3 regions of the Pontibacter rugosus genome follow, and region 3 is predicted to be linked to each of the others. Evidence: riboswitches for the same ligand, from Rfam matches in the RefSeq annotation. Region 3 holds a riboswitch; each other region holds the start of a gene.

Evidence for each region. Region 3 has a riboswitch for S-adenosylmethionine ahead of ACFQ2O_RS02095 (O-acetylhomoserine aminocarboxypropyltransferase/cysteine synthase family protein). Riboswitches for the same ligand answer to the same signal wherever they lie in the genome.
Region 1: linked by a shared signal. The riboswitch ahead of metH (methionine synthase) and the one ahead of ACFQ2O_RS02095 (O-acetylhomoserine aminocarboxypropyltransferase/cysteine synthase family protein) in region 3 are both predicted to bind S-adenosylmethionine.
Region 2: linked by a shared signal. The riboswitch ahead of ACFQ2O_RS11425 (Na+/H+ antiporter NhaC family protein) and the one ahead of ACFQ2O_RS02095 (O-acetylhomoserine aminocarboxypropyltransferase/cysteine synthase family protein) in region 3 are both predicted to bind S-adenosylmethionine.

What each region holds. Positions count from the first base shown of each region.
Region 1 is NZ_JBHTLD010000046.1:15,934-23,987, reverse strand. Features, by position in the region: gene ACFQ2O_RS07330 (ribonucleoside-diphosphate reductase subunit alpha) at 1-1,747, opposite strand, end outside; gene ACFQ2O_RS07325 (ribonucleoside-diphosphate reductase small subunit) at 2,104-3,072, opposite strand; gene rplU (50S ribosomal protein L21) at 3,677-3,985, shown strand; gene rpmA (50S ribosomal protein L27) at 4,057-4,326, shown strand; SAM riboswitch class I at 5,206-5,314, shown strand; gene metH (methionine synthase) at 5,383-8,054, shown strand, end outside.
Region 2 is NZ_JBHTLD010000095.1:5,006-13,059, reverse strand. Features, by position in the region: gene ACFQ2O_RS11440 (AAA family ATPase) at 1-144, shown strand, start outside; gene ACFQ2O_RS11435 (DUF58 domain-containing protein) at 144-1,475, shown strand; gene ACFQ2O_RS11430 (hypothetical protein) at 1,522-1,704, shown strand; gene ACFQ2O_RS11425 (Na+/H+ antiporter NhaC family protein) at 1,789-3,129, opposite strand; SAM riboswitch class I at 3,343-3,446, opposite strand; gene ACFQ2O_RS11420 (N-acetylmuramoyl-L-alanine amidase) at 3,607-4,527, shown strand; gene ACFQ2O_RS11415 (DUF819 family protein) at 5,356-6,615, opposite strand; gene ACFQ2O_RS11410 (serine hydrolase domain-containing protein) at 6,847-7,896, shown strand; gene ACFQ2O_RS11405 (C40 family peptidase) at 7,953-8,054, opposite strand, start outside.
Region 3 is NZ_JBHTLD010000009.1:48-8,101, reverse strand. Features, by position in the region: gene ACFQ2O_RS02110 (bifunctional alpha,alpha-trehalose-phosphate synthase (UDP-forming)/trehalose-phosphatase) at 1-1,604, shown strand, start outside; gene xseB (exodeoxyribonuclease VII small subunit) at 1,880-2,143, opposite strand; gene xseA (exodeoxyribonuclease VII large subunit) at 2,136-3,695, opposite strand; SAM riboswitch class I at 3,994-4,103, shown strand; gene ACFQ2O_RS02095 (O-acetylhomoserine aminocarboxypropyltransferase/cysteine synthase family protein) at 4,415-5,737, shown strand; gene metX (homoserine O-acetyltransferase MetX) at 5,745-6,806, shown strand; gene ACFQ2O_RS02085 (homoserine dehydrogenase) at 6,787-8,034, shown strand.

The sequences.
Region 1 (8,054 bases), on a different contig from region 3:
GGCCGCTATCCGGAGATACATTCCATAGGTCGAACTGGAACTTGCCTTCTGATAACGGAGAACCTTTGAACGTTTCATAAGCCCCGTTCTTCTTCGCAAGGTCTTTAGAGGCCGTCATGGCTGCAAAATAGATCGTTTCGAAGATATCTTTATTCAAGCCCTTTGCCTCGTCGCTTTCGAAAGGCATACGCAGGTGAATAAAAGTATCAGCCAGGCCTTGTACACCTAAGCCTATTGGGCGGTGGCGCATGTTAGAGTTTTCAGCCTCTTTTACAGGGTAATAGTTTATGTCGATAACCTTGTTCAGGTTAACAGTGGCATGGTACGTTACATCAAACAGCTTCTGGTGGTCAAACGTCTTGTTGCCGTCGTTGTCTTCTTTTACGAAGCGAGGCAATGCCAGCGATGCCAGGTTGCAAACCGCAATTTCATCAGCACTAGTATACTCCATAATTTCAGTACACAGATTCGAGCTCTTGATAGTGCCTAGGTTCTGCTGATTGCTCTTACGGTTTGCGGCATCCTTATACAGCATATAAGGTGTACCTGTCTCTACTTGAGACTCCAGTACGGCAAACCAAAGCTCTTGTGCTTTGATAGTCTTACGGGCACGGCCTTCACGCTCATACTTCTCGTACAGGCGCTCAAAGTCTTTGCCCCAGCAATCTGCCAGGCCAGGTGCTTCGTGCGGACAAAACAGGCTCCAGTCGCCGTTCTCCTCCACGCGCTTCATGAACAGGTCTGGTGTCCAAAGAGCATAGAATAAATCGCGGGCGCGGTTTTCTTCTTTACCATGGTTCTTTTTCAGGTCCAGGAAGTCGAAGATGTCAGAGTGCCACGGCTCCAGGTAAATAGCAAAGGCGCCTTTGCGCTTGCCACCACCCTGGTCTACGTAGCGGGCTGTGTCGTTAAACACCTTCAGCATCGGGATGATACCGTTAGAAGTGCCGTTCGTGCCTTTGATGTATGATCCTGTTGCACGCACATTGTGGATGCTCAGGCCAATACCGCCAGCGCTCTGCGAGATCTGCGCACATTGCTTCAGGGTATCATAAATGCCCGGGATGCTGTCGTCCTTCATCGTTAGCAGGAAGCACGAAGACAGCTGTGGCTTAGGCGTGCCAGCGTTAAATAGTGTTGGGGTGGCGTGTGTAAACCATTTCTCAGACATGAGATTATATGTCTCGATGGCAGATTCGATGTCTTCCTTATGAATACCCACGGCCACACGCATTAGCATATGTTGCGGGCGCTCCACAATTTTGCCATCCAGGCGAAGCAGGTAAGAGCGCTCCAGTGTTTTGTAACCGAAGTAATCGTAGTTGTAGTCGCGGTCGTAGATAATAGTTGAGTCCAGCAGGGCCGCATTTTTACGGATGATCTCATATACATCCTTGGCAATCAAAGAGGCGTTCTCACCAGTTTTAGGATCCTCATAAGTATAGAGGCGCTTCATGGTGTTAGAGAACGACTTGCTTGTTACCTTGTGCAGGTTAGAAATAGCCACACGCGCTGCCAACACCGCATAATCCGGATGCTTGGTAGTGAGCGACGCAGCTGTTTCGGCTGCCAGGTTATCTAGTTCTACAGTGGTTACGCCATCATAGATACCGTCAATCACCTTCTTGGCCACCTCAATCGGCGACACGTAATCCATATGTAAACCATAGCACAGCTTTTCGATGCGTGCGGTAATCTTATCGAATTTGACGGATTCGCGTCTGCCGTCTCGTTTAACTACTAACATAGCATATACATTTAGCGAGGTTAAAGGCCTCGGGTTCTTAAATAAAAATATAGATAAGCCTCTGCCGGTGCAGCAGGCGGTTATTCTTTTGGTGTGCGTATACTTAGTCCAATACGCTCATGCGCCTATAAGACGTTGCAGTACAACTATTTAAAGGTAAAGCCAAATGCTTTTACTATATAGAGGAGTGAGAATTCCCCTTTGGCTGGTGGTGTGCCAGCAATATACTCGCCGGGATGAGGTTTTATGTGTTACTCCTGTGCCGCCCGGTGCGGTGGTAACTCAGGGTAAGCTTAGGTGGGAAAAGAAGATTTGGCTCCCTAAGACCACCTAAACTTACTAAAGAAAAGTTTAGTCTAAAAATCTTCGTCCAGGCTGAACACGTTTTTGTCTTTGTCGCCCATTACGCCAGCTTTCTGGTACTCACCCACGCGCTTCTCAAAGAAGTTTGTCTTGCCTTGCAGCGAGATCATCTCCATAAAGTCAAATGGGTTGGTTGAGTTATAGATCTTGCTGCATCCTAATGCTACTAACAGACGGTCGGCCACAAACTCGATGTACTGGTTCATTAACTTTGAGTTCATGCCAATCAGGTCAACAGGAAGTGCGTCAGTTACAAACTCCTGCTCTATACTTACCGCATCGCGAATAATATGCTGCACGCGCTCCTCTGGCAGTTTGTTGTTTAGCATACTATATAACAAGCAGGCAAAGTCGCAGTGCAGGCCTTCGTCGCGGCTGATCAGCTCGTTCGAGAAAGTCAGGCCAGGCATCAAGCCGCGCTTTTTCATCCAGAAGATAGAGCAGAAAGAGCCGGAGAAGAAAATGCCCTCTACTGCGGCAAACGCGATCAGGCGCTCAGCAAAGTTCTCGCTTTCGATCCATTTCAAGGCCCACTCGCCCTTTTTGCCTACTGCCGGCACTGTCTCTAACGCGTTGAACAGATGGTCTTTCTCGCTCTGTTTTTTTACATAAGTATCAATCAACAAAGAATATGTTTCGGAGTGGATGTTCTCCATCATGATCTGAAAGCCGTAGAAGCAGCGCGCCTCTGGAATCTGCACCTCGTTCATGAAGTTAACAGCCAGGTTTTCGTTCACGATACCATCTGAGGCAGCAAAAAAGGCAAGTACATGGCTGATGAAGTGGCGTTCGCCATCGTTCAGATTTTCCCAGTCTTTCAGGTCCTGACTTAGGTCTATCTCCTCTGCCGTCCAAAAGCTGGCCTCCGCCTGCTTATACATCTGCCACACCGCATCGTTCTGAATTGGAAATAAGACAAAGCGGTTTGGGTTCTCTTTCAGTATTGGCTCCATATCACTCATGTTTTAATATAATTAAAGGGTTTTAGGCTCAGGTTTCACTCAAAACCTCTTGTAGTCATAAAATGTTTGGCTCTTGCCTGAGTGGCAGCCAAAGTATTTCGTGACTTCAAATATATAGAAATGAACTTGATTTTCGGGCCGAAAGTTGTTCAATTTATGCACACCCTCTGAATGCGGCATTAGGGCTGTTTTTGGTGGTAATTCACACTGTTATCCACATCTAAATTTTATTATATATTTAAGTTTAAATATCTTTATTTGCCTATAAATTAAGGGATAAGAGCTGGTGAGGTGGTGGTGTTAGGCATGTTGTTTCAGGCAAGATGTTAAAAGATGAAGCATTGTTTATGGCTGGTCTGGTTGAGCTTGGTATAAATATTGTGGAAAAGTGGGTTTGGTTATATTGGCTCCAATGATCTGAATTACAGATTGTTGCAAACTTTTTTAGCAAGTGCTAAAAAAGTTAGTGTGGATATCAACATTGTTTTCCACATGACTGTGTGAGGGTTGTGTAGTTGGTAAACAATTTGTTATACAAGGCGTTGCATGTATCAAATAATTGCCGTACTTTTGCGGACTAAACTTTAAACATACATTGAAGCTGATGTACGCAATTGTAGAAATCGCAGGTCAACAGACCAAAGTAGAGAGCGGTAAGTTCATCTACGCTAACAAGCTTTCCGGCAATGAAGGTGACGCCGTTGAGTTCGCCAATGTTCTTCTTACAGACGATAACGGTAACATTACTGTTGGCGCTCCTTTTGTAGATGGTATCAAGGTAACTGGTAAAATCTTAGGGGAATTCAGAGCTGACAAGGTTCATATCTTCAAGAAGAAGAGAAGAAAAGGGTATAGAAAGTCGAGAGGTCATCGTCAAAACTATACTAAAGTTCTTATCGAGAGCATTGGTTAAGCAGTAAGAAGAAATTAATCGTTGAATCCTTTCAGGCTTAGTTCGCTAACCTGAGTTAAATAGTTAAAAAGATGGCACACAAAAAAGGAGCTGGTAGTTCTAACAACGGCCGTGAATCACATTCTAAACGTCTTGGCGTTAAGATTTACGGTGGCCAGGATATTATCGCTGGTAACATCATTGTAAGACAAAGAGGTACTGCACACCACCCAAGTGTAAACGTAGGTATGGGCAAAGACCATACCCTGTTTGCATTAACTGATGGTGTTGTTCAGTTCAGAAAAGGAAAGAAGAACCGTTCTTACGTTTCTGTACTTCCTAAAGTACAAGCTGAAGCTTAGTATTAAGTATAGCTGATACGAGGAAAGAGGGATGTCGAAAGACATCCCTCTTTTTGTTTTATACTTGTTGCTTAAGGATATCTAAGCCTCATTTAGCGCAAGCGTCCGCTTGTGCCTTAAACCACCGCCGCTAACTGCAACTTATACTTCGCCTACTGGGGCAAGTCTTCAGACTTGTATCCTGCTATGATGTCAGGTTTGTAACTCGACTGGCTTGAAAAGCCATACTTGCGCAGCGGGGGACTATACTTGTTTCGGCCATACTTGCTTAGCTAAGCTTTCGCAACTTCAGCCAAGCTATACTTCCTAGCTTCCGCTTATCCTCTAGCTCCCAAATACCCATTGTTTCATTTTATGCTTTGGAGCGCTCACGGCCGCGAGGCCTCGTCCTCGGGCATCGCGCTGTGTGCCTGAAGCTGCTCCTCGCTCCGCTGCGGGCTGCCCTAGCGGGCACCGCAACATGCACAAGGCGCTCAACCCAAGGACTGGAATCAGTTCTAGTAGCTGCTGATTTCACCATCATTCATATGTAGAATTTGTAGGGACAGGTCGCGACCTGTCCGCTTAATACCATCAGTTACAGCGCTTATACTTCAGCTAGAGCAACAGCACTTCTCCCTCTCCAGTTATTAGGAGAGGGTTGGGGTGAGGAGAATTCCCCTGATCAGCCGCAACGACAAAGTAGTTACTTGCCCAAGAAGCAGTAGCGGAAACCTCCCCACCTTGGACAAGGAGGGGCCGGGGGTGGTTCGCCAAACCTGCTCCACAAACTCCTACACCCAAGTTTAAACAGCAAACAAAACGAACTTGACCCACTGTTCTCCACATTTCCATGCAACAAATTTCTTTTTTCCGCATATAACCCTTTACTTTGCAACATTCTTATCAAGAAAGACTGAGGGACAGGGCCCTTTGACGTCTTAGCAACCATGTTTATAGCTTGGTGCTACCTCCCTCCTGGAGCTACTGCTGCCAGGGAAGATAAGACTGCTCCTACCTTTGTAGGTGTTTTTCTTGATAAGCTGCGTAGACAATTACGAGAAGAAAGACACCGAAATGACAAAATCACATCCGATTTATAAACTGCTGCAAGAGCGTGTGCTAGTGCTGGATGGTGCGATGGGCACTATGATTCAGCGTTACCAACTACAGGAGTCCGACTTCCGTGGGGATCGCTTCCAAGATCATACCGGCGACCTGAAAGGGAATAATGATCTCCTTTCCATTACCCGTCCAGACGTAATCAAAGCCATACATGCTGAGTATCTGGAGGCTGGTGCCGATATCATCGAAACCAACACCTTTAGCGGTACCAGCATCGCCATGGCCGACTACCACCTGGAGCACATCGTGTATGAGCTGAACTATGAATCGGCAAGGCTGGCACGTGAGGCAGCAGATGAGATAGAAGCTAAACTACCGGGCAAGCCGCGCTTTGTAGCAGGTGCCATTGGTCCGACAAACCGTACCGCTTCGCTTTCCCCGGATGTGAACCACCCTGGCTACCGTGCCATCACCTTCGACCAACTGGTGGAGGCCTACTATGAGCAGGTGCGCGGCCTGGTGGATGGTGGTTCTGACCTGCTGCTGGTAGAAACAGTATTTGATACACTGAACTGTAAAGCGGCGCTTTTTGCGATAGACCAGTATGTGCAGGACGGCGGCAAAGAGCTGCCGATTATGGTGTCAGGTACGATCACGGATGCCAGCGGCCGTACCTTGTCTGGCCAGACGGTAGAAGCGTTTTGGAACTCCATCTCGCATGCACCTATACTTAGCATTGGATTTAACTGTGCTTTAGGTGCGCGTCAGCTTAAAACCCACATCAAAGAGCTTTCCCGTATTTCTGATACTTACATTAGTGCCTATCCTAATGCTGGTTTGCCAAACGCCTTTGGCGGTTATGACGAGACGGCACAGCAAATGGGCGAGATTGTAGAAGAGTACCTGAAAGAAGGGCTGGTAAACATACTTGGCGGTTGTTGTGGTACTACGCCAATGCACGTAAAGGTTATCTCTGACCTGGTGCAGCAATATAAACCACGCGTTCCCACCCCCGTTGCCCCTCTTCCTCGCTACAGCGGCCTCGAGCCCCTCACCATCTACCCCGAAAGCCTTTTTGTGAATGTAGGTGAACGTACCAACGTAACCGGCTCCAAAAAATTCGCCCGCCTTATTGTAGAAGAGAAGTTCGAGGAAGCCTTATCTGTGGCGCAGCAGCAGGTAGAAGGCGGTGCCCAGATCATAGATGTGAACATGGACGAAGGCATGCTTGACTCAGAGCAGGCCATGGCCAACTTCCTGAATTTGATCGCCTCTGAACCTGATATTTCGAAATTGCCTATTATGATCGACTCTTCTAAATGGAGTGTGATCGAGGCAGGTTTGAAATGTGTGCAGGGCAAGAGCATCGTTAACTCCATCAGCTTAAAAGAAGGCGAAGAAGCATTCAAAAAAGTAGCTCGCAAAGTGCGCCAGTACGGTGCAGCCGTTGTTGTGATGGCCTTTGATGAACAGGGCCAGGCAGACACCTTTGAGCGCAGAATAGAAATTTGCGAGAAGTCTTACCGCATTTTAGTCGATGAAGTTGGCTTCCCGCCGCAGGACATCATTTTCGACCCTAACATACTGGCTATTGCCACAGGTATAGAAGAGCATAATAACTATGCTGTAGATTATATTGAGACGGTAAAGTGGATCAAAGCAAACCTGCCGCATGCGCTGGTAAGTGGTGGGGTGAGTAACCTGTCGTTCTCGTTTCGGGGCAATGATCTGGTGCGCGAGGCCATGCACACGGTGTTCTTATACTATGCCGTGCAGGCAGGTATGGACATGGGCATTGTGAATGCAGGTATGATGGGCGTGTACAGCGAAATCCCGACGGAACTGCGCGACCTGATTGAAGACGTAATCTTTAATCGCCACCCCGACGCTACGGAAAAGCTGGTAACCTATGCCGAAAAGGTAAAAGGTAAAGGTAAAACAGCTACTGGAGCAGACACAGCTTGGCGCGATGCCCCAGTAGAGGAGCGCCTGAAGCATGCACTGGTGCGTGGGGTGGTGGAGTTTGTAGAGGAGGACACGGAGGAGGCCCGCCAGAAAGCTACTAAAACGTTGGATGTGATCGAAGGTCCGCTGATGGCCGGTATGACGGTGGTAGGTGACTTGTTCGGTGCTGGTAAAATGTTCCTGCCGCAGGTGGTGAAAAGTGCGCGTGTGATGAAAAAGTCTGTCGCTTACCTGCTGCCTTTTATGGAGGCTGAGAAGCTGGCTGACGATACATCAAAGTCAACCGCAGGCACTATATTGATGGCTACCGTGAAAGGCGATGTACACGACATCGGCAAAAATATAGTGGGTGTGGTGCTGGCCTGTAATAACTATGAGGTGATCGACTTGGGCGTGATGGTGTCGCTGGACAAAATTCTGGCAGAGGCCGAAGCGCAGCAGGTGGATATCATTGGCCTGAGCGGTTTGATCACGCCTTCGCTGGACGAGATGGTATATGTGGCGCAGGAAATGGAGCGAAGAAGCATGAAAATTCCGCTGATGATTGGAGGTGCCACTACTTCCCGTGTACATACGGCTGTGAAGATTGCACCGCAGTACAGCGGGCCGGTGGTGCACGTGCACGATGCCTCCCGTAGTGTAACCGTGGTGAGCAGCCTGCTGGGCAGCGACCGTGAAAACTACATTGCAGAAATCAAGGCGGAGTATGAAAAGCTGCG
Region 2 (8,054 bases), on a different contig from region 3:
TTTGTAACGCCCGAAGATGTGCAGGAATTAGCACCCGCCATACTTCGCCACCGTATTCTGCTGACACCGGATCGGGAGATGGAGGGCATTACGCCGGATGAGGTCATCAAACAGATTATCCAAAAAATAGAAGTGCCACGCTAGTGCAGTTAATCCGCAGTTTATACTTTACAAACAGGCTATACTTTAGCTTAGCAAGCTTGGTATGCCTGTTCGTGCTGGCTTTTTTTATGCCCCTGCTGCTCCTTTTTGCTAAGGTTGCGTTAGGCGTGCTGGTGTTGCTTGCACTGCTGGATTTTCTCCTGCTATATAATAACAGGCAAGGCATGTTTGCCAGCCGTAGTATGCAGGAAAAACTGTCGAACGGCAGCGACAACGATGTATACCTGTACCTGGAGAACAAGTATAACTTTCCCGTTAAAACCGAGGTGATTGACGAGCTGCCTTTCCAGTTCCAGAAACGCGACAGCTTGTTTAAAACGGCTGTTGCCAAAGGGCGCACCCAAGTCATCCATTACACCTTGCGCCCCACCAAGCGCGGTAGCTACCTGTTTGGTGCCATCAATGTGTATGCTATGAGCCCACTGCAGCTCGTGAAACGCCGTTTCAGATTTGCCCAGGACCAGGAAGTACCGGTATACCCCTCTTTTGTGCAGATGCGGCAGTATGAACTGATGGCCATTTCAAACAGGCTGCAGGAGTTTGGCGTGAAGAAAGTACGTCGAATTGGCCATAGCTCCGAGTTTGAACAGATAAGGCCTTATGTAGCCGGAGACGACCAACGAACTATCAACTGGAAAGCCTCTGCCCGTAAGGCAGACCTGATGGTGAATAGTTACCAGGATGAAAAATCGCAGCAAGTATACTGTTTGATTGACAAAGGCCGTGTGATGCAAATGCCTTTTGAAGGACTAAGCCTGCTGGACTATGCCATTAACGCCTCCCTTGTCATCTCCAACATCGCCCTGAAAAAGCAGGATAAAGCAGGCATCATCACCTTCTCTAACAAAATAAGTAACCTGCTGCCAGCCCAGCGCAAATCTGACCAGATAAGGCGCATTATGGAGCTACTATACAACCAACGCACCAAGTACCAGGAAACAGATTATGAGCGCTTGTACGCTACGGTACGTAGTAAAATAAAACAACGCAGCCTGTTACTGCTCTTCACTAATTTTGAGACATTGAACGGCGCGCAGCGCCAACTGCCGTACTTGCGAGCTTTAGCGAAGCACCATCTGCTGGTAGTCATTTTCTTTGAAAACACAGAACTGCATGCGCTGCTGGAGAAGCCTGCTAATAACACAGCGGAAGTATACACCAAGGCAATCGCCCAAAAATTTGATTTTGACAAGCGACAAATTGTAAAGCAGCTGCAGCAGCATGGTATACACGCCATACTTACACCACCTAAGCAACTAACGGTTAATACCATCAACAAGTATTTGGAGCTGAAATCACGAGGCTTGATTTAACAAGTATAGTTTCCATTTATAAAGTATAAGCCCTGTACATGCGGCAATGCAGAAACACCTCCCTTTCTTCATTCAGGAGCAGCTTCAGGCACACAGCGTGATGCCCGAGGCCATAATGGGCTTGTTCGAGGAAGCAGAAAGCAGCGGCAATGGAAGTACGGCCGAGGCTGTACAGGTATGGCTCTGCGAGCCAGTAGAGCTGGAAGCTCTACACCATAATAGGCACTAGCTGCAAGCTAGCGCCAGCGGAGGAGGTAGTAAAGGGAGAGACAATAGAATGACCGCCAGTGTCTCCCCTTTTCAAAATTGACCTTTATAAAGCAGCCACTGTAGCTTCATCCGCTGGTTCTTTAGCCAGAAAATGATCCACGAAAGGCGTGTAAATGGCTAACAGTGCAAAGACAAGCAGCAAGTAAATGTACCAGGCATAAGACCATACATCTATGAATGAAAGCTGGCCTTCCGTAAAGCTGAGCAGGATCAGAATTTGTGCACCATAAGGTAGCAGCCCCTGCACCACACAGGCAAATACATCGATAATAGCAGCAGTTTTTCGCTTATCAATGCTATACTTGGTGCTGATCTCTTTGGCAACCTCACCTGTTACCACGATCGAAACGGTATTATTAGCAATAGCCGTATTGGTTCCACCTACTAAGGCTCCGATACCTGCTTGTGCAGATGTATACCCTTTTGTCGCTTTGCTGATCTTTTTCAGAAGGAAGGCTATCCCTCCGGCCTCACTTACCATCTGCGCCAGGCCACCTGTCAGCATAGAGAGCAGGAAAATCTCGATCATACCTGTAAAGCCTTCGTACACGCTGCGGCTAAACTGCAGCACATCCAGCTGATGGTTAATTAACCCTAGTGCACCTGAAGATAGGGTGCCTAGCGTGAGCACCACAAACACGTTCATACCTGAAATGGCCAGCGCGATTACCAGCAAGTATGGTAAAACCAGTAACCAGTAACCCTCCTGCACCGCCGGCAGCGCACCAGGTACTGCCGGTGTTGCCAGGCCGGTAATCAACAACAGCACCAGTGTAACCAGCGCAGCGGGTCCGGCTATCAGGATATTAACGCGGAATTTATCGCGCATGCTGCATCCCTGCGTTTGTGTGGCGGCAATAGTGGTGTCAGAAATAAAAGACAGGTTATCACCAAACATAGCTCCCCCCAGCAGCGTGCCCAATAACAGCGGCAACGAAGTATGGCTTTGGTTTGCCAGCCCTACCACAATCGGCCCCAGCGCTACAATAGCCCCTACCGAAGTACCTGTAGCTGTAGATAAAAACGCTGCCAGCAAGAAGACGCCAAGGCCTAAATACTGCACCGGCAACACACTCAGGCCCAGGTTTACAGTAGCATCTACACCGCCTACGGCTTTGGTAACAGTGGCAAAGGCACCAGCCAACAGGTAAATAAGGCACATGGTTACAATCTTGGTATCGCCACAACCACGGATAAGTGCTTCCACTTTGGCCTCTACGGAGCCGCGAAGTATGAAGAAAGCTGCAATTATACCCAGCACTACCGCCACAGGTGCTGGAAGCGCATAGAAATCATCCAGCAGAATTCCTGCACTTAAAAAGGTGAATACAAAAACCAGGAAGGGCAGCAAGGCATAGCCTCCTGTCTGTTTGATCTGTTTCATGAAAATGAGGAGCTGGTGAGCGCACAAGGCATGCCTGTACCACCAGCTTAATATTAGTTAAAAAACATTGATTGCTTTGCCTGGAACAGGCGGATAATAGGCAACCTTAGTTGCGAGAAAGTTTTAACAACAGCAACAACAACCGTTTACAAGGGCTGTTACAGAAGTATAAACCGGATAAATAGAAGCTTGAAGTAATACGCGCATTGGAATAATTTATAGTTCCCAAACCTGGGCAGGTGTTAGCACCTTTACGGCAGCAGCCGTGGTTGCTAGAGGTTCTCTGAGCCTGCTCTCTCCCCTCTTCTTTATAAATCTTGCATAAAGATGGCACAAAGGTAAGGTCACGATAATCAAAAAAGCAAACTATCAGTACAGGTTTTCTAACTCAAGATAGCCTAATGCATGCTGCTCTTGCAATTTTTGCTTGCGTTGATAAAGGTAATTTGTATAGCTTGAGGCGTATAAATGATGATCATGAAGTATAACGCCTCCGCCCTTTTATCTGTACTGCTCGCCTGTGCCACGCTCACTGCCTGCACACCTAACCCCTATGCCAGCACCAATAAAGCCCATCATAAACAGGTGAAGGCATTCGCTAAACAGCTACGGGTAACACCTGCCCTTACACCAGGAGAAGAGCAACTAAAGCAAGGTGATTACTGGGTGGGAACAACTAATTTCAGTATGCGGCGGCCCAACTTTGTAGTCATTCACCATACCGCACAAAACTCTACGGAGCAAACCCTGAACACCTTCACCCAGCCCAGCACACAAGTTAGTGCTCATTATGTGATTGGCCGCGACGGCAAAGTATACCACATGCTAAACGATAACCTCCGGGCCTGGCATGGCGGGGCTGCACGTTGGGGCAACGACACAGACCTTAACTCCTCTTCCATTGGCATCGAACTGGACAATAATGGCGCTGAACCTTTCTCGGAAGCTCAGACTGCTAGCTTGCTGCAGGTGCTGGACATGCTGAAGAAAACGTATAACATACCAACAGCTAATTTTATCGGCCACTCCGACATTGCTCCTACACGCAAAAACGACCCTAACCACACATTTCCGTGGAAGAAACTAGCTGAACACGGCTATGGCTTGTGGTACGATGAAGGCATACTAGAAAAGTATTTACAACCAGCTGCTCCTATCGTCATTTCAGATAGCACTGGTACGGCCCCAGCCATTATCTTACAGCCACAAGACACAGTCTCTACCATACCTTTTATATTCAATCCTAAAGAGGCATTACGCATCATCGGCTTTGACACCCGTGATTTGCCTGCTGCCATTCGTGCCTTTAAGCTGCACTTTGTTCAGGATGAGGTTAATGATGTTCTGACGGAAAAGGATAAGGTTATACTATATAATTTGTATCAGAAGTATATGTAAAAGAAGTATAAGCTTTCATAGCCTCTGTTCTTAAAATATTCAATTAAGCTATCTTTGCTGTTTGCTGTTATCGTCCTGCTCCCTCCGCTGGGATTAGTTTCTAACTCGTGTCTTAAAGTGGTGTAGGGTTTGTGACTCCACTTGCTTGGAAAGCCATACTTTCCGTTGCTGCTTTCTACAACTTACCTGGCGCAAGCATCGGCTGTATTGGTAACATATGTGTTTGCAACTAACCTCTCTGGCACAAGCTCGCAGCCTTATCTTGTCCCATATCTTTTCTGTAAAGCAAGTTCATACATGCTGGCGCTAGCTTGCAGCTAGTGCCTTCTTTGGTGTAGAGCTTTCAGCTCTACTGGCTCGCAGAGCCATACCTGTACAGCCTCGGCCATACTTCCATAGCGACTGTATGTCGTAGCTTGAAACAAGCTATTTTTCCTAGCTGCCTTTCATCCTCCAGCTCCCACTTACCTGTCGTTTCACTTTATACTTTGGAGCGCTCAAGGCCGCGAGGCCTCGTCCTCGGGTATCGCGCTGTGTGCCTGAAGCTGCTCCTCGCTCCGCTGCGGGCTGCCCTTTCGGGCACCGCAACATGCACAAGGCGCTCAACCCAAGGACTGGAATCATTCAGATAGTCTCTGCTGACGGAGCTTTAGTATATCCTGTAGGGACAGGTCGCGACCTGTCCGTGCGATATCTTCAGCTATGAAACGTATACTTGTGAAATGGTACCTACAGACCACTCCTTAACATTAAAGCTACCAGACACAAAAAGCCCCGTTAAGAGATACTAATTTCTTAAAGGGGATTCTCAACTATGGGTAAACTAACTTAAGCCAGCAGGTTCCATACGTATTGCAGCATCAGGCCACACAGGTAAGCCCCGTAGGTACCAACAGCATAGCCAAGAACAGCAAGTAAAACTCCCACCGGAGCAAGATACTTATTAAAAGCTACTGCTACAATTGGAGCTGAGGCTGCGCCACCAATGTTTGCCTGGCTGGCCACCGCCACATAGAAGAACGGAGCTTTGATGATCCTGGCCACAACAAGCATAATCACGATATGGAACAGGATCCAAATGGCACCTACCAGGAAGAGCATCGGGTTATCCAATACCGCGCCTAAATCCATACTCATACCGATGGTAGCTACCAGGAAGTACAGGAAAACAGAACCGAAGCGGGAAGCACCATAACTCTCCAGTTCACTGGCTTTAGTGAAGGATAAGGCGAGGCCAGCTGTTGTGGCTATAATTACCAACCAAAAGAAGCCGCTGGTGATGGAGTAAGTGGCAAGTTCTGGAAAGTTTTCGGCAAAGTATGGGGCAATGATGTCTGCCAGGAAGTGTGATAAACCCGTTAAGCCAAAGGCCACACCCAACACCACCATAGTGGTAGTGGTGGTAGGAAGCATACGCTTTCCCGCCTGCAATCCCTCCAGACGCTCTTTCAGTTCTTTAATTGGGCGGCTATCGGCGTGTAGCAGTTTGTCTATCTTCTCCGGCTTCTGCGACCAGTACAGCAGGAAACCCATCCACACGTTGGCCACCAATACATCCACAGCAATCATTTGCCCGAAAGCTTCTTTGCTGGCTCCAAACACCTCCAGCATGGCCGCCTGGTTTGCGCCACCGCCAATCCAGCTCCCAGAGATGGTAGAAAGACCTTTCCATACTTCATCAGAGCCTGTATAAAGTACATCCGGGTAAACAGAACCTACTAAAAAAAGTGCCAGCGGTCCGCCCAGCATAACACCAACTGTACCAGCAAAAAACATGATAACGGCTTTGCTACCCAGCATGCGCAACGCCTTAAAATCTATACTTAAAGTAAGCAGAATAAGGGACGCCGGCAGAAAGAAACGGGACGCTACAAAGTATAGCTGTGATGTTTCGCCAGAGATAATGTTGAACGTGTTCAGTAGTGCCGGGATAAAATAGCAGAGCAACACAGAGGGTACTATTTTATAAAACTTAACCCAAAAAGGACGGGTGCTGCTGGATGAGTGAAAAACCCAGGCAAGTATTATGAGCAACATGCCCAGTACCACAGCCTCGTTGGTAATCAGCGGTTCGCTTACTTCGGTCATGAGTTGGTTTGGTGTATGAAAGTTAGGGTGATGCTTCAGAGCCTGCTAGAAACGCTGCTGTATGTATATGCCACAGCGCCTCTTTGGCTACTTTGAAACTTTAAAGTTAGAAATTCCAAGCGCGCAAAGCCAACTACACACTTGAATTACTATATATTTAGGTGAAATATGTTCTGTAAAGCAGCAGCAGCTTATACTTGCTGTAGGCTTGCAATCAAACCACAGACAAATATGGCTACACTACAGGATGAATTAAACGCACTATTAAGCAAGCATTACACCGCTGACACGCCAGGTGCCGTTATACTTGTTGCTAAAGGCGAACGTATACTTTACCAGCACAGTGCAGGCGTAGCAAGCAAAGCCACAGGTGCAGCCATTATACCCCAAACCAATTTCAGGTTAGCTTCTGTATCAAAGCAATTTACTGCGATGGGGGTGCAGCTATTGGCAGCAGAAGGCTTGTTGCGTTTACAGGATGAGCTTTCGCTGTATTTTCCAGAGTTGGAACACCTGGGGCGCGTACAGCTATGGCACCTGCTCAATCATACGTCGGGCCTTCCTGATTTTGAGGATTACATTCCTGCGGATCAAACAGCACAGCTCACCGATGTAGACGTGCTGACACTAACCGCAGCTCAACGGCACCTACTCTACTCCCCCGGCTCACGGTTCCAGTACAGCAACACCGCGTTTGTACTGCTTGGCTTGCTGATTGAGCGTGTAAAAGGAGTGCCTTATGGTGATTTTTTGCGGGAGTACTTACTCAGGCCTTTGCAGATGAACGACTCGCTCCTCTACCAAACGGATGCCGATATACCTCACAGAGCAATGGGCTACGCAAAAACCGCTGCCGGCAAGTTTATACTTTCTGACCAGAGTATCGGTAGCGCCACCCGTGGCGATGGCTGCATGTATACTTCCGCTGTAGACTTTCTGAAATGGCACCAGGCCTTAAACAGCAACACCTTATTTAACATAAATAACACACTAAAGAACAACCTGACCTCTGTAGATGCAGAAGCTGGCTGGTATTATGGCATGGGGTGGTTTTATGAGCAGCTGCCAAAAGATGATTACCTCCTGCTGCACAGCGGTGATACCTGTGGCTTTACGAACCTGGTTATGCGATATCCAAAGCAGGATGTGCTGGTCGTATGTTTTTCTAACATTGCTAATAATCAAAACTTCCTGCAAGAGCTGCTGCAGGTGCTAAAAGGATTTCCCGAACTGATGCCTTCTTCGCAGCTAGCATGGCAGCTGCCACAGTTAACGAGGTAAGTGCAGGGAGGCTATACACAAGTAGAGGCGCTTTAAAAGCGCCTCTACTTGTGTACTTACTGATATAAAGCTGTTTTTCTGAGGTCTACCACGGCATCTTCCGGGGTGATGCGTTTGGCCCTGAGGAAGCGTTTGAGCTCTGATTCATCATAATTAGC
Region 3 (8,054 bases):
CAGTAAACCGCATTGTAGGCTACGGCAGCACACATGGTTGGATTAATACACCCACTCGCTCGCTGCTGGTAGATTCTTTCCCGATGGGGATAGACTATGATAAGTATGCAGGAACAGCTGCTTTGGAAGAAGTCAAAAGAAGGGAGAATGTATACCGTGGCAACCTTAACGCCGAAAAAGTTATACTTTCTATCGACCGTTTAGACTACTCTAAAGGGATAGCGCAGCGATTAGAAGCTTTTGAAAAGTTTTTGGAAAAGTACCCGGAGTTTCAGCAAAAGGTAACTTTACTGATGCTAGTGGTACCAAGCCGCGATGCTGTAGAGAAGTATAAGGAACTGAAAGAGGAGGTAGACGAACTGGTTGGACGCATCAACGGTAAGTATAGCCGCATTAGCTGGAACCCGATACAGTATTTCTACCGCTCATACCCACTCGAAACACTATCAGCATTTTACCGCATGGCAGATGTAGGGCTGGTGACACCGATGCGTGACGGCATGAACCTGGTATGTAAAGAGTTTGTGGCCAGTAAGCTCGACCAAAAAGGAGTATTGATACTTAGTGAGATGGCAGGAGCTTCTAAAGAACTTTCTGACGCCATTCTTATCAACCCGAACGATATTAACCAGATGGTGGAGGCGCTACACCAGGCGCTTACCATGCCGGAAGAAGAGCAGATTACGCACATGCGCAATATGCAAACCTCGCTTCAGCGCTACAACATTCACCATTGGGTAAGCATGTTCATGGACCGCCTGTCGTATGTGAAGATCAAGCAGCTATCGCTGGCTACGTCTTACCTCGACGAAGCTATCTTTATGGAGATGAGCGACGCTTACGACTCATCCAGCTCACGCCTGTTCTTCCTGGAGTATGATGGCGCCTTAGTTGATTTCCGTAACCGCCCACTCATGGCTAGACCGGATGATGAACTGATGGAGTTACTGGAAAGCCTGAGCAGCAGCCCTAAAAATAGGGTGGTTGTAATGAGCAGCCGCGAGAAGGCTACGATGCAGGATTGGCTGGGCCACCTGAACATCGATATTATTGCAGAGCACGGCGTCTGGATAAAACAGAAAGGCACCGGTTGGCAAACCATGCTTAGTTTAATGGATGACTGGAAGAAAGATATCCGCCTGATTCTGGACCTGTACGTAGACCGTACACCGGGTTCGTTTATAGAAGAAAAAGAATACTCGCTGGTATGGCATTACCGCCGCGTAGAAACAGGTCTTGGTGAGCTGCGTGCCCGCGAATTGGCCAGCCATCTAAACTTCCTTGCATCCAACAGCAACCTGCAGGTGCTGGATGGTCAAATGGCTGTGGAGGTGAAGGCACAGGAAATCAACAAAGGCAAAGCATCAAGCTATTGGCTGAGTAAGTTCCCGCACAAGTTTGTGATGGCCGTAGGTGATGACTGGGGTGATGAGGACATTTTCAAAGCCATGCCACGTGAATCGTATACTATAAAAGTCGGCAACTCGTACTCTGTAGCTAAGTATCATGTGGATACCTGCAAAGAAGCACGCGAAATGCTGTCGAGGCTGGTGCAAAGCCGTAGTCAGGAGCAATCTTCTGGCGGTGCTTTGATGACTGGTTGATAGCAAAGTATAAAATAACAGAAAGCCCCATCTGTAGTGTACAGGTGGGGCTTTCTGTTTTATGGCTTATTATACTTGCTGATGGTCTAGAGTAAGTAGGGTATGGCCTACCTCATCATTTCCTGCTACTGTCATTTCGAACGTAGTGAGAAATCAATCTATCGGGAATTCTGGAAAGATCTCTCCTGACGTCGAGATGACAGGAATGAGGGAAAAAGAAATTGTCTAAAGTTTATCAGCTTGATAAGGTTTAAAAAGCCACTTTTCAATTTCTCCTAAAACAATGTATTGCTTGCTGGTTTGCTGTCCTTCTGCTTTGGCTGTTCCGGTACCTCGCAATTCTCTTCGTTAAATACCTGGTCGATGGCTTTTTCGGCTTTGCGCAGCTTTTCCTTGCACAGCTTAATCAGCTGCGACGATCGCTGTACCTTTTGCGTCAACTCATCTACGTCTACGGCATCATTTTCTATGGCACGTAGTATTTCCTCCAACTCCTGCGTTGCTTCGCGGTAGGTCATTTGGTTCAAATCCTTACTCATCAGTATCAATAGTTACAACTAAGCTATGGATGGAGCCGTCCTGCATTTTGGTTTGCACCACGTCTCCATCTTTCACGTCTTTTACACTTTTAATTATTTTCCCGTCTACTAAAGTCAGCGTGTAACCACGCAGCAGCAGCTTTTCTGGGTTATTGGCTTCTACACTCATTTCCAGCAGCTTTAGCCTGTGGTTCTCATGCTGCATTTTGTTTTTTACACCATACGTTAGCTTGTCGCTATACTTGGTAAAGGTTAACTGTTCCTGTTTCAGTTTGTCGTTAGACTCCGTTTCCAGGCAATGCACCAGGTGGTTCAGCTCGTGCTCCTTCATGTGCAAGTAGCGCTGGCTTTTGCCTTCCACGCACACCGATAGCTCCTGCAGCAGCCGCTCCTGCTCGTATAGCAAATCTTTTGTTTCGGAGTTAAGGTCTTTTTCCAGGTTACTTACGTGGTGCTTCTGCGCTTCGATGTAGGACTTTGGTTTAAGCAGCAATCCGCGGGAGAGTATCTCCAGTTTATCCTTTCGTGCCTGTAATATCTGTTTGGTGTTATTGTTTACCCGATGGCTGAGGCGCTCCAGCTGGTCATGTGCCAGTTTCATCTGCTGTGCCGAAAACATCCGGATGCTATCGAACAAGCTTTCGCTGTACTCTTCGGCAGCTCTGAACCTGTCAATCAGGAAACCCGCTACGGCCGTAGGTGTCTTCAGGCGCGTGTTCGCTACCAAATCGGCTATACTTTCGTCGCGCTCATGCCCAATACCCGTCAGCACCGGCAACGGAGATTTTCCGATGGATGCGGCTATCTTATAGTCATCAAAGCAGCTTAGGTCTGTCTGGGAACCACCGCCACGAATCAGCACGATTACATCATATTGATCTTTATACTTGCTGATTTTGGCAAAAGCACTGGCTACAGAAGCCGGAGCCTCGTTGCCCTGCACAGTGGCCGGAAACAACGTTGTGCTGAAGGTATAGCCGTAGCTATTGTTTTGCAGCTGATGCACAAAATCCTGGAAACCGGCAGCCGTGGCAGAGGAGATAATGGCCAAGCGCTGCGGCACCATCGGCAGCTCTAGCGCCTTGTTCGCCTCCATCAGCCCCTCAGCTTCTAAACGCTTCAAGGTTTCCTGCCGCTGGCGCGCAAGGTCACCGATCGTATAGTTGGGATCAATGTTGGTAATGTCGAGGCTAAGGCCATAAAGCTCGTGAAACCGCACTGTTGCCTGCAACAGCACCTTTAGCCCTGCCTTCAGCGGCTGGCCTGTTTTTTCCTCGAAGTGGCGGCCCAGCATCTGGTAACGCGAGCCCCAGATAGTAGCGCGGGCCTGTGCCAGCATTTGCCGGGCATCGTCGCCTTTATCTACCAGGGTAAGGTAGCAGTGGCCTTTGCGGCGGTCTACGTTTACCTGTGCTATCTCAGCCACCACCCAATAGCTATCTGGAAAAGCAAGCTCCAACTCCTCGCGTATCTGCTGGTGCAGGGCATGCAGGGAGAGGGGGCCAGGTTGTTCCTGGTGGCTTATACTATGGCTGATATAGATATGGGACATCGCTCGCTCAATAAAATTTCACCTGCACTACCAGCAGATTGCCGGCTCCTAAGGCTCTAAGATAAAGCTTTCTTCACAAAAACACAGAACACCAAATATGTAAAATCATGATTTAAAGATAAATAGAGACCCTGATGCAAGCGGCTGCAAGTATAGTTAAATAATGTATGGCCTCTAATGCTTTAATTTTCAGGAGGATAAAGTATGTGTTGTGAAAAAATGTTGTTTTTGTTTGGCTTTTTAAAAATTCGTCCCGTATAATTGCAACATCAAGTCAATTGTCCCTTTTGCGGATATTGATTTATAAAGAAGCGTGGAGAGACAGGCTCTATGAAGCGCTAGCAACCTAACTACCGTGGTTAAGGTGCTAATTCCTGAGTTCGGCAGGGTGCCGGACGAATATAAATTGATACGAAAATGAACAAGGGAATTAAGCCAACACAACTCGTAGTATCATTTGCACCGGCAGGGTATAACCTGTCGCAAAATCTTTATTTAGCTCCTGCTAAACAATTTGTCATGCGCACGCCCATGTGCAGCATGTGTTACTGTTGTTGATCATCCAAGTATAAAAATCCTGTTTTCAGAACGGCTTAGTGGCAGATGTTAAGTCTGCTGCTATGGCTACGCTGTAAACAAATCAGGCTTTTTGCGGCTCAACAGCATCCTTTCTTTTAGTTTATATTTTCCCAAGCTAACCTTATTAAATCAGCATAATTATGTCACAAGCATTGCATTTCGAAACACTACAGCTACACGCAGGCCAGGAAATAGATCCAACAACACAGTCGCGTGCGGTGCCTATTTACCAGACTACTTCTTATGCTTTTAAAAACGCCGAACACGGTGCTAACCTGTTTGCACTCAAAGAATTTGGCAACATCTATACCCGCATCATGAATCCTACCTCTGATGTGTTTGAAAAACGCATTGCGGCGCTGGAAGGTGGTGTGGCGGCCGTGGCAGTAGCATCAGGACAGGCGGCGCAGTTTATAGCTCTTAACAACATACTGGAGGCCGGAGATAATTTTGTTACCACAAATTACCTGTATGGCGGTACTTACAACCAGTTTAAAGTATCGTTCAAGCGACTGGGTATAGAGGCAAGGTTTGCTGAAAGTGATGAGGCAGAAAGCTATGAAAAATTGATTGACGATAGGACGAAAGCCATTTATGTAGAAACCATCGGCAATCCGCGTTTCAACATTCCGGATTTCGAAGCCATTGCCGCACTTGCTAAGAAGCATGACATTCCGTTGGTGGTAGATAATACGTTTGGTGCAGGAGGTTATTTGTTCCGCCCGCTGGAGCACGGCGCTAATGTGGTGGTTGAATCTGCTACAAAATGGATTGGAGGCCACGGCACAAGTATAGGCGGTGTGATTGTAGACGGCGGTAACTTTAACTGGGGCAACGGCAAATTTAAACAGTTTTCGGAGCCAAGCGAAGGCTACCACGGCCTTAACTTCTGGGAAGTTTTTGGATCGGACGGACCTTTCGGTAACATAGCTTTCGCCATACGTGCCCGTGTCGAAGGCCTGCGTGATTTTGGCCCTGCCATTAGCCCTTTTAATTCTTTCCTGCTACTGCAGGGACTCGAAACACTTTCGCTGCGCGTGGATAGAACGGTGCAGAACGCGCAGGCGCTGGCTGAATGGCTGGAGCAGCATGAGCAGGTAGAGAGTGTAAATTACCCAGGCCTTGAGAGCAGCCCATACCATTCGTTAGCTAAGAAATACCTAAAGCGAGGCTTTGGTGGAGTATTGTCTTTTAAGCTGAAAGGCGATCAGCAGCAGGCAGAGAAATTCGTAAACAGCCTGGAACTGGTTAGCCATTTAGCTAACGTGGGCGATGCCAAAACCCTTATCATACATCCTGCTTCTACCACGCACCAGCAGCTGTCAGAAAAAGAGCAGCTAAACGCAGGCGTGGAGCCAACGCTGCTGCGCATTTCCGCAGGCATCGAGCATATAGAAGACATTAAAGCAGATATAGCGCAAGCCTTTGCTAAAGTACAGGCAGAAGAGCCAGCCGCAGTTTAAAATTACTATGCCAACACCTCAGTTATTTCACCATCAACAAGAGTTTCAGCTGGAGTCCGGAGCTACACTTCCGGGCTTCCAGCTGGCTTATACCACTTATGGTACGCTAAATCCTCAGCGTAGCAATGTTGTGTGGGTGTGCCATGCCCTTACCGGCAGCTCAGATTTTACCGATTGGTGGTGCGATCTTTTTGGAGAAGATAAGTTTTACGACCCGCGTGAGTGGTTTGTGATTTGCGCCAATACACTTGGTGGTTGCTATGGCTCTACCGGGCCGCTGTCTATCAACCCAAAAACTTTACAGCCATACTTCCATACATTCCCGCAGTTCACGAACCGGGATGTAGTGCGTGCTTTCGATTTGCTGCGGCAGGAGTTGGAGCTGGAGCGCATCCATACCTTGATTGGTGGCTCGCTGGGTGGGCAGCAGGCGCTGGAGTGGGCACTGGTGCAGCCGGATGTATTTGAGCGGCTGGTGCATGTGGCCAGTAATGCACGCCACTCACCGTGGGGTATTGCCTTTAACGAAACGCAACGCATGGCTATTCGCCAGGACCCGAGCTGGGAAAGCAGCACAGCAAATGCAGGTAAAGAAGGTATGAAAACGGCACGTGCTATTGCCATGCTTTCTTACAGACACTATAAAACTTACAACGAGTCGCAGCAGGAGCCAGGGCATAGTATAACGGAAGATTTCAGGGCGGCCAGCTACCAAGTATACCAGGGCGAAAAACTGGCGCAGCGGTTCAATGCCTATACTTATTGGCTGCTTTCAAAAGCTATGGATTCGCACAACGTGGGGCGCGACAGGGGAGGAGTTGAAAAAGCACTGACACAGCTAAAGCCCCGGACTCTAATTGTAGGTGTAAATTCAGACTTGCTCTTTCCGGTGGAGGAGCAGTATTTCTTGCATGAGCATGTAGAAAGCTCCTCATTCTACCTGATCAACTCCAGCTACGGCCACGACGGCTTTTTAGTGGAATTTGAGCAATTGACAGAGGCCATCAAAGATTTTTATCAACAGGACAAGTTAAAAGCAGCATTAAACTATGAAGAACAACAGTGGTAAACGCATCGGGATATTTGGCTTTGGTTGCGTGGGGCAGGGCCTGCACGATGTGCTACAGGATAACACCCACCTGGAGGTAGTAAAAATATGTGTGCGTGATAAAGAAAAACTGCGAACACTGCCCAGCAACAGGTTTACGTATGATCCGCAGGAGCTATTACAAGATGAAACAATAGATCTCTTTGCCGAGCTCATCAGCGATCCGGAAGAGGCATTTTTTATAGTGAGGCAAGCGCTGAAAGCAGGCAAAATCATCGTATCAGCCAACAAGAAAATGGTATCGGAGAACCTGCCTGAGTTGGTAGAGCTACAGAAGCAGTATGGTGGCACACTTCTCTACGAAGCAGCCGTATGCGGCAGCATTCCGATTCTGCGCACGCTGGAAGCTTATTATGGAAATGAGCAGTTGCAAGAGGTAAGTGGCATTTTAAACGGCTCTTCTAACTACATTCTCACCAAGCTGGATGCCGAGGGGTTAAGCTATGACGATGCCCTGCAACAGGCTCAGGAGCTGGGTTTTGCAGAGGCAGACCCAACGCTGGATGTAGGTGGTTATGATGCCATGCATAAGATTAGCTTAATAGCCGCGCATGCTTTTGGTGCTTTGCCTGCACCGTCTGATATACTACGTGCAGGTATACAACATATAGCGAAACGCGATGTATCACTGGCTCAGGCGCTGGGCGCACGTATTCGCTTAGTCGCTTCAGCAAAGTTGGACATAAAGCATAAGCTGCTTGTACAGGTGCTGCCAACATTCGTCTTTCCTGAATCTGAGTTATACTATGTAGAGGCAGAGTTCAATGGCGTGCAGCTAAAAGCCAAGTATGCCGGTGATCAGTTTCTGAAGGGGAGAGGTGCTGGCAGCCATCCTACTGGTTCTGCTGTCTGGGCTGATATTTCAGCTGCCCTGGCTGGGTATAAATATACGTACCAGAAATTGGATCGGGCAGCAGTGCAGCTAGAAGAAGATGCCGCTTTGAAATTGTACCTGCGTACATCAAAGCCAACTTTATTGCCGGAATTAGCCTGGCTGGAACTAACTTCTTTTGGGGTTGATGCTCAAGCAGAGCAGCTGGTAGGCACCATCAAACGGAAAGATTTGCTGCAGCATTTGCAAGCGCTTGAAGCCGCTGATGCTTTTGTTGCAGAAATACCTACTTATGTTACTGTAGAAGAGCTTGTTAAGGCTTCAGTTCCTTTGCTGGAAGAAATAAGTGGCTACTGATTTTCTTCTAGCAAGCCATA